Regions from separate parts of the Mesorhizobium sp. M7D.F.Ca.US.004.03.1.1 genome, predicted to be linked through region 1. Evidence: predicted binding sites of a transcription regulator. Region 1 holds the regulator's gene; the other holds the start of a gene.
The links. Region 1 encodes LexA, which represses DNA repair genes until DNA is damaged. Its sites were predicted from a motif close to TGTTCNNNNTGTGTTCNG; they were not measured.
Positions count from the first base shown of each region.

Region 2: the regulator LexA is predicted to act here: its motif matches at 2,657-2,674, upstream of EN935_RS04140 (helicase-related protein).

Region 1 is NZ_RZQG01000471.1:42-4,466, reverse strand. Features, by position in the region: partial or broken gene EN935_RS23055 (ComEC/Rec2 family competence protein) at 1-1,810, shown strand, start outside; gene lexA (transcriptional repressor LexA) at 1,804-2,541, opposite strand; gene kynU (kynureninase) at 2,980-4,227, opposite strand; partial or broken gene EN935_RS23040 (tryptophan 2,3-dioxygenase family protein) at 4,310-4,425, opposite strand, start outside.
Region 2 is NZ_RZQG01000034.1:6,987-11,411, forward strand. Features, by position in the region: gene EN935_RS04140 (helicase-related protein) at 1-2,468, opposite strand, end outside; gene phbB (acetoacetyl-CoA reductase) at 3,200-3,925, opposite strand; gene EN935_RS04150 (acetyl-CoA C-acetyltransferase) at 4,020-4,425, opposite strand, start outside.

The DNA of each region.
Region 1 (4,425 bases):
CAAGATCCCGGCAGACATGACAGCCGGATCCCTGATCATTGGATATGCCAAGTTGTTGCCGCCGACCGGTCCGGTGCGGCCGGAAAGCTACGACTTCTCCTTTGACAGTTATTTCGCCGGCATCGGCGGCAGCGGGTTCTTTCTCGGCAATCCAAAGCTTGTCGTCACCGATGACGGCGACATGCCGCTATCGGCCCGCCTTTCCTCAAGCGTAGAAAATGCCCGAGAAGCGATTGCCGACCACATCAGGGCCAGCATTGGTGGCGCCGAAGGTGAGATCGCCGCGGCGCTGATCGTCGGCGTGCGCGCCGGCATTCCCGATGAAATCAATGAAGCGATGCGGCGTACAGGCATCTACCACATCATCTCCATTTCAGGACTGCACATGGCGCTGGTCGCCGGCACCATCATGGGTCTGCTGCGCGGCGCCTTCGCCTTGTTTCCCGACTTTTCCGCGCGTCGTCCGGTCAAGAAATATGCCGCCGCCGCGGCACTGTTCTCGATCGCTGCCTATCTCATCATCTCTGGCGTCGTCGTTGCCGCCGAGCGCAGCTTCATCATGCTGGCGGTGATGCTGATTGCCGTTCTGTTCGATCGGGCCGCACTCACCATGCGCAATCTGGCGATCTCGGCGATCGCCGTCATCGTGGTGTCGCCGCACGAGGTGGTCGGCCCGAGCTTCCAGATGTCCTTCGCGGCAACCGCAGCACTTGTCGGCGCCTATGCCGGCTGGTCGGATCATCGCGCGGGGAAAACCAGACCGCCGCCGCCGAAGCGATCCTTGCCCGGCTTCCTGACGCGAAAATTCCTGCTGGCGGCGGGCGGCTTGGCCATGACATCCATCATCGCCGGCGGCGCCACGGCGCTGTTTGCTATCTGGCATTTTCAGCGTGTGTCGCCGCTAAGCCTGTTCGCCAATCTGGCCATCATGCCAATCGTGTCACTGGTTGTCATGCCTTTCGCCGTCCTCAGTGCGCTGGCGATGCCCTTCGGCGCCGATGGTCCATTCCTTTATGTGATGGGCAAGGGCCTGACCGCGATGATCGCCATGTCCGGATGGATTTCCGAGCGTTCGCCCGTCGATGGAGTCGGATTGATTTCGCAGCAGTCTGTCCTGCTGGTGGCGATTGCCCTGGTCATCGCGACGATGGCGACGACATGGCTACGGCTCGCCGCTCTTCCCTTCGCGCTTGCCGGCCTGCTGACCGTTTCGGATACGCGCACACCCGACGTGCTGATCTCCGAGGACGCTCGACTGGTTGCGTTGCCGATCGGCGGCGGCGAGTTCGCCGTCAGCCGCGCACGGCCGAACGAATTCACCGTCGACAACTGGAAGCGCGCACTGACATCCGAAACCATCGTCGTGCCGGAAGTCTTCACCCAAGGAGACGCACAATTCGAGATCGCGGATGCCCCGGAACTGCCGCCGGGATCGCCGTTCTATTGCACGTCAGGCGTTTGTCTCGCCAGGCGCACGTCCGGCGCGATCATTGCTTATGTCGAGGATCGCAAGGACACGTGGAAAGCCTGCGGCTTCGCCGGGCTGATCGTAATCAATGACGCGACGGCCTATGACGCTTGTCACGATCCGCTGGTTCTCGTCATCACCAAGCGACAACTGGCTCGCAAAGGCAGTGCTGCCGTCTTCTTCGATCGCCAGTCGGCGACCGCGCCGGCAACCGTCAGCTTCGCGGTGGACAGGCCCTACCGGCCTTGGCATGAACAACGCAAATTCTCACGCGAGGCGAGGGGACTGCCGCCCTTCAAGAGACCCGAGAAGCCAGTGGTTAAACCGCAGCTGCCTCAGTAGCGGCGGATCAGGCCGACGAGCTTGCCTTGCACCTTGACCCTGTCCGGCCCGAAAATACGGGTTTCATAGGCCGGATTGGCGGCTTCGAGAGCAATCGAGGCGCCCTTGCGGCGGAACCGCTTCAGCGTCGCTTCCTCTTCATCGACCAGCGCCACGATGATTTCGCCGGGGCTCGCCGTGTCGGCATTGCGGATGATGACGGTGTCGCCGTCGAAAATGCCGGCCTCGATCATCGAGTCGCCCTTGACCTCCAGCGCATAGTGCTCGCCGCCCATGATCATGTCCGGCGGCACCGAGATCGAATGCGTCTGATGCTGAATGGCGTCGATCGGCACACCGGCAGCGATGCGGCCCATCACCGGGATCGACACCGCGGAGACCACGTCGTCGTCATTGCCGGCCGAAGACATCCGCGAAAGCGCCGGCTTGATCTGCCGGCCAAGGCCGCCTTGACCAAGACTGCCCTGGATGACGCTTGGCGAGAATTTTTTTGCCGCGTTGAGGCCGGGCGCGATCGAATCCGGCAGCCGCAGCACTTCCAGCGCGCGTGCCCGGTTGGGCAGCCGGCGAATGAAGCCGCGCTCCTCCAGTGCCGTAATCAGCCGGTGAATCCCGGATTTGGAGGCAAGATCGAGCGCCTCCTTCATCTCATCGAAGGATGGCGGAATGCCGCTTTCCTTCAGGCGTTCATGGATGAACATCAGCAGTTCGTGTTGCTTGCGCGTCAGCATGGCGGCCCCCAAGGTACCTGAAACCAGAATCAGAAAAACAAACCCAGAACAAACACTATCTGTTCCAGTTGTGTTCTGCAACCGTTTAAAGTTTAATGAATTTGTTAAGGTGGCGGAAATTATTCCGCGGTTGCAAGCGGATCTCGTCGACGCCTGCATGCCGTCGCAGTGCGCTTTCCGACATTGAAATTGTTATGGTTAATAGCCTGTGGCCCATCCCGAGATCAGGCCTGGCATGGCTGCCGACAGGCCCCTCGACGGTGGGCTTTCCAGCTTTCGTTTGCCGTGAACGAAACGAAGCCAAAAACGCCAACCTTGGTTAATTATTGTAGCCTGCGCTGGCCACCAGCAACGAACGCATGTGCGAGCTGGAAATTCGTCTCTTCGTCATCCGACCAAGGGGAGAGCCGATGACAACAGATCGTCGAGACGGCTGCGTTAGGTAACGGCCTCCTTGACGGCGAAACGCTGGTCCTTCCATGCACCCGTGCGCAGAATGTCTTCCAGCACCTCGACCGCCAGCCACACATCCTTGTAGCCGACATAGAGCGGCGTGAAGCCGAAACGGATGGTCGATGGCGCGCGGAAATCACCGATCACGCCACGCTCGATCAGCGCCCGCATGATTTGATAGCCATGATCGTGAAGGAACGACACCTGGCTGCCGCGGCTGGTCGTGTCGCGGGTGGTCTCCAGCGTGAGACCATAGGCGCCGCACTTTGCTTCGACGAGCTGGATGAACAGTTCGGTCAGCGCGACGCTTTTCTTTCGCAATGCCGCCATGTCGACGTCGTTCCAGATGGCAAGCGCACCCTTGAGCGCCCGCATCGACAGGACCGGCTGCGTGCCGCACAGAAAGCGGCGGATACCGGTGCCGGCCACGTAACCCTGTTCGAAGGCAAAGGGCCGCGCATGCCCCCACCAGCCGCTGAGTGGCTGGCTGATCTCGCCGTGGTGGCGCCGGGCGGCATAGATGAAGGCCGGCGCGCCCGGACCGCCGTTGAGGTACTTGTAGGTGCAGCCGATGGCGAAGTCGGCATTTGCGTGATCGAGCTCGACCGGCAGAGCACCCGCGGTGTGGCACAGATCCCAGACGATCAGCGCTCCGGCCGCATGAGCCTTGCGCGTCAGCGCCGCCATGTCCCGCAGTTCACCCGATTTGTAATTGACGTGGTTGACCAGCACCACCGCGACGTTTTCGTCGATCAGCTCTTCGATGGTTGGCGCGTCGACGCCCGCGAGGCGCAGCAGGACGCCATCCCGAGTCGAGGCCACCCCTTCGGCGATGTACAGGTCGGTGGGAAAACTGTCACCCTCGGCGACGATGGCCAACCGGCCGGGCCGCATCTCCAGCGCCGCATGCAGCACCTTGTAGATGTTGGTCGACGTCGTGTCGCAGACGACGGTCTGGCCGGCCGCGGCTCCGATCAGGCGCCCGAGCTGGTCACCGAGTTCGATCGGCATCTCGAACCATCCGGCCGTATTCCAGGCCCGGATGAGATCCTGGGCCCATTCCTTGGTCGCTGCCTGTTGCAGCTCGCCGAAAACGGCATGCGACGCTGCCCCAAGTGAATTGCCGTCGAGATAGATCACGCCTTCCGGCAGGATGAAACGATCGCGCATGGCACGCAGCGGATCCGTGGCATCCATCGCTTCGATTGCAGCGAGATCAGGAATTCCACTCATGGTCGGTCAGTCCTCGGTTGTTCGCGAAGGGTTTTCCGCCACAGAGCGTCCCCTCAGTGAGCTTGTTTTCATTTCGATGATGTCAGAGCCGGGTGCGGACCGTCCACAGCTCCGGGAACAGCACGACCTCGAGCATCTTCTTGAGATACGAAGCACCCGACGTGCCGCCGGTGCCGCGTTTCAGACCGATGATGCGCT
Region 2 (4,425 bases), on a different contig from region 1:
ACCTCGACGGCTGGCTTCGGCTCGGCGCGGTAGCCCAAGCCTTTGAGGATTTCTTCCATGTCGTCGGCGGTGGCGCCGAGGATCGACATCATCGGCGGCGTCACCATGAAGGACTGGCCGTCATAGGCGCCATCCGGACGCTGGCCGAGACCGGGCTTCCAGTTGGTCGCCGGACGGATCAGATCGGCCAGCCGTTCCAGAATATCGATGCGCACGGCGCGGCGGCCGAGATTGCGATAGCCGGCAAGCTTGTAGAATGTCTTGTCGAAGGCAGGATCGATGACCACAGAGGTGCGGCCAGAGGCGAGCGCATGGACCACGTCGCCAAAGCCTGGCTTGTCCTTGCCGTCGTTCTTCAGCGCCCACAGCAGCGTCACCAGCCCCGCAGGCGCCGGCTTGATCAGCGCCGGCACAAAGACATGGTAGGCGCCGAAGCGCACGCCAAGTCGGCGAAGCGCGGCGCGGCCTTCCTGGTCGAGCGACTTCATCTCCTCGGCGATGTCGCGGCGGTTGATGAGACCGAAATTCTCGACCAGCTGGAAGGCGATGCCACGGCCGATGCCGGAAATCTGGTCGGCATTCTTCAGGTCGACCAGCGGCTTCAGCAGCGACTCGATCTGGAAATTGACGAAACGTTCGGCACGCGCGGCAACCTTGTCGCGCGCCGGGCCGGTCAGCTGTTCGTCGGCCAGCAGCACCAGGCGCGGCTTCAACCCGTCTTCGCCCGAGACCAGCGTACCGATTGGCGCGCCGATCCAGCGCAGCGTGCCGTCCGAGCCAAGCGCGATGTCGCCATTGGCCGAGGCGCCGAAGCGTTCGGCACGCGCCTCGAACTCGGCGGCCAGCGCCTTCTGCGCGGCGGTGCGCACTGCCTTGGCGTCTTCGCCGCCGGCGGTCTGATCAGCGGTGAAGCGGAACCCTTGCAACTCGCCGACATGGTGGCCTTCGACAAGGACAGTTCCGGTAGGACTAATTTCGGCTTCAGGCATGGTATTTTCTCTAAGGCGCCGCATGAGGACGGAAGTCCTGCGGTCTACGAAGCGTTTCGTCAACCGCTCATGCAGCGCATCCGACAATCTGTCTTCGATTTCGCGCGTCTTTTCCTGCCAGTGTGCCTGATCGGCCAGCCAGCCGGGCCGGTTCGACACGAATGTCCAGGTGCGGATCTGGGCAATGCGATGCGACAGCGTGTCAATATCGCCCTCCGTTGTGTCAGCGCGGCGCACCTGCTCGGCCATGTAATTCTCGTCGACATGGCCGTGGCGTGCGAGGTCCGTGTAGATCGAGGCAATGAGGTCGGCATGCTGGGCAGGTGCGATCTTGCGGTAGTCGGGCAGCGCGCAGGCTTCCCACAGCAGCGCCACCCGTTTGGCATTGGTGGCGAGTGCGCGGATGTCCTCGTCGCGCGACAGATGCTCGAGTGCCTGCGCGTCGACAGCAGGCAATGCCCGCGTCAGGCCCTCGACCGGGGCGTTGGTTTCAATCGAGCGCTTCAGCGCATCGAGGCTAGCAAAGTCGAAATGCGCGGTGCGCCACTGCAGCACCTTTACCGGATCGAAATCATGGCCTTCGATCTTCTTGATCAGCTCCTCGTCCAGGGGGTCGACCTGACCGGTGACGCCGAAGGTGCCGTCGCGCAGATGCCGGCCGGCACGGCCGGCGATCTGGCCAAGCTCGGCCGCCGTCAGGTTGCGATACTGGAAGCCATCGAACTTGCGGTTCTGGGCGAAGGCGACGTGGTCGAGATCGAGGTTGAGGCCCATGCCGATGGCGTCGGTGGCAATGAGATAGTCGACATCGCCGGACTGGAATAGTGCCACCTGGGCGTTGCGGGTGCGCGGCGAGAGCGCGCCGAGCACGACGGCGGCACCGCCTTGCTGGCGGCGGATGAGTTCCGCGATGGCGTAGACCTCGTCGGCGGAGAAGGCGACGATTGCCGTGCGCCGCGGCAGGCGTGTCAGCTTCTTCGAACCGGCATAGGCAAGATGCGACAGCCTTGGCCGCGTCACCACCGAGACCCCCCTCAGCAGGCGCTGCAGGATGCCGTGCATGGTGGCCGCACCCAGCAGCAGCGTCTCCTGGCGGCCGCGCAAATGCAGGATGCGGTCTGTGAAGATGTGGCCGCGCTCAAGGTCGCCGGCAAGCTGCACCTCGTCGATGGCGACGAAGGCGGCGTCGGTCTCGCGCGGCATGGCTTCGACGGTGCAGACCGAATATCTGGCGCCCGGCGGCTGGATCTTTTCTTCGCCGGTGATCAGCGCGACCTTGTGGGCGCCGACCTTTTCGCACACGCGGGCATAGACCTCACGCGCCAGCAACCTGAGCGGCAGGCCGATGATGCCACTCTCATGCGCCACCATGCGCTCGATGGCGAGATGGGTCTTGCCGGTGTTGGTCGGCCCAAGCACGGCGGTCACGTCGCGGCCCGACAGGATCAGCGGCTCGGTGTGTTTGGGCTGGATGTTCATCGACCTAGAATAAGGCTTCTGGGACCTGGAAATAAGGCTTTCTGGCCTCTGGTTGTCGGGAGCGTGCCTCAAGTGGCGCGTATGACAGGCGACACATAGGGATTTCGGGCGCGAAGCGAAAGCGGAATGTTCCGCCAGCGGCCAGAAGGTGTTTTTGTCAAGCTCACAATCGGCTGCGGATTAACAGATAGAACGAGTCTGGAACGAATCAGCGACGAATCAGTGACTCCTGCAGATTCAGCTTTTGTTCACGGCTACATGTGGATTTTGCGACCGCGAGTCGCACCACATGCTGAATCGCTGAACTGGCCCGTTTGATGCTAAGAGGGCGTTGCCGTTAACCTTTGCCGATGAACGATCATATTGGCTTGGCGCGCCTTGGCCAAGATTATGAAATTGTTGATCTTTCTTAATCGACGTTAAGGAACTGGCAGGCGATTCCGGCTGTCGTCGTTAACGTTCCGCTCAAAGCCGGAACGAATCGGCGACGAATCAGCGATGCCGGAATTTTCTTGGTTTGTTCACCCCAATATCTTGTGTTGTGAACAGCTTATCCACCGAGAATCCACAGGTTGCGAAGCAGCTTTCGCACAGGGCAGCGGGTGGCTGTTAACCTCTGCGTGCCGGATTGGGTCAGCTGCCGTCGCGAGCACGTCAAAGGGATCATGCCGGCAACGAAAAACGGGCCGGTGTGCCGGCCCGTCGATCTCTCCACCTAAATCGCCACGTCGTCAGGCGAAGTATTGGCCGCCATTGGCCGTGATGGTCGAGCCGGTGATGAAGCCGGCATCTTCGGATGCGAGGAAGACGACGCAGCGCGCGATTTCTTCGGGCTCGCCGAGGCGGCCGACGGGGATCTGCGGAATGATACGCTCGTTGAGCACCTTCTCGTCGATCGCCTTGACCATCTCGGTGGCGATGTAGCCGGGGCAGATGACGTTGACGGTGATTCCCGCGCGCGCCCCCTCCTGAGCGAGAGCTTTGCTGAAACCGATGTCGCCGGCCTTGGCGGCGGAATAGTTGACCTGGCCGGCCTGGCCCTTCTGGCCGTTGATCGAGGAGATGGTGATGACGCGGCCGAACTTGCGGTCGCGCATGCCGCCCCACAGCGGATGCGTCATGTTGAAGACGCCGGACAGGTTGGTGTCGATGACCTCTTTCCACTGTTCACGCGTGATCTTGTGGAACATGGCGTCACGGGTGATGCCGGCATTGTTGACCAGCACCGAGACCGGGCCGAGATCGGCCTCGACCTGCTTGATGCCGGCGGCGCAGGCGTCATAGTCGGCGACAGACCATTTGTAGACCGGAATGCCGGTCTCGGCCTTGAATTTCGCCGCCGCTTCGTCATTGCCGGCATAGTTCGCGGCAACCGAATAGCCGACGGTCTTCAATGCGATCGAGATCGCCGCGCCGATACCGCGCGATCCGCCTGTGACGATTGCTACCTTGGTCATGCATTTCCCCTTTTTTGATATCGCCCTGTTGTCGGGCTTGGCAGGCACTGGATACAGAACGGGCGGCTCGCGCCGCCCGGGTTGGTGACTTTCTTCAGAATGCTTCGACGCACATGGCGACGCCCATGCCGCCGCCGATGCATAGGGTGGCGAGGCCTTTCTTGGCGCCGCGACGGCGCATTTCGAAGACCAGCGTGTTGAAGACGCGGGCGCCCGACGCGCCGATCGGGTGGCCGATGGCAATGGCGCCGCCATTGACGTTGACGATCGAGGGATCCCAGCCCATGTCCTTATTGACGGCGCAGGCCTGGGCGGCAAAGGCTTCGTTGGCCTCGACCAGGTCGAGATCGCCGACCGACCAGCCGGCCTTTTCCAATGCCTTGCGCGAGGCGGGAATAGGTCCGGTGCCCATGATCTGCGGATCGACGCCGGCGGTTGCCCAGGACACGATGCGCGCCAGCGGGGTGATGCCGCGCCTCACCGCTTCCGCTTCGCTCATC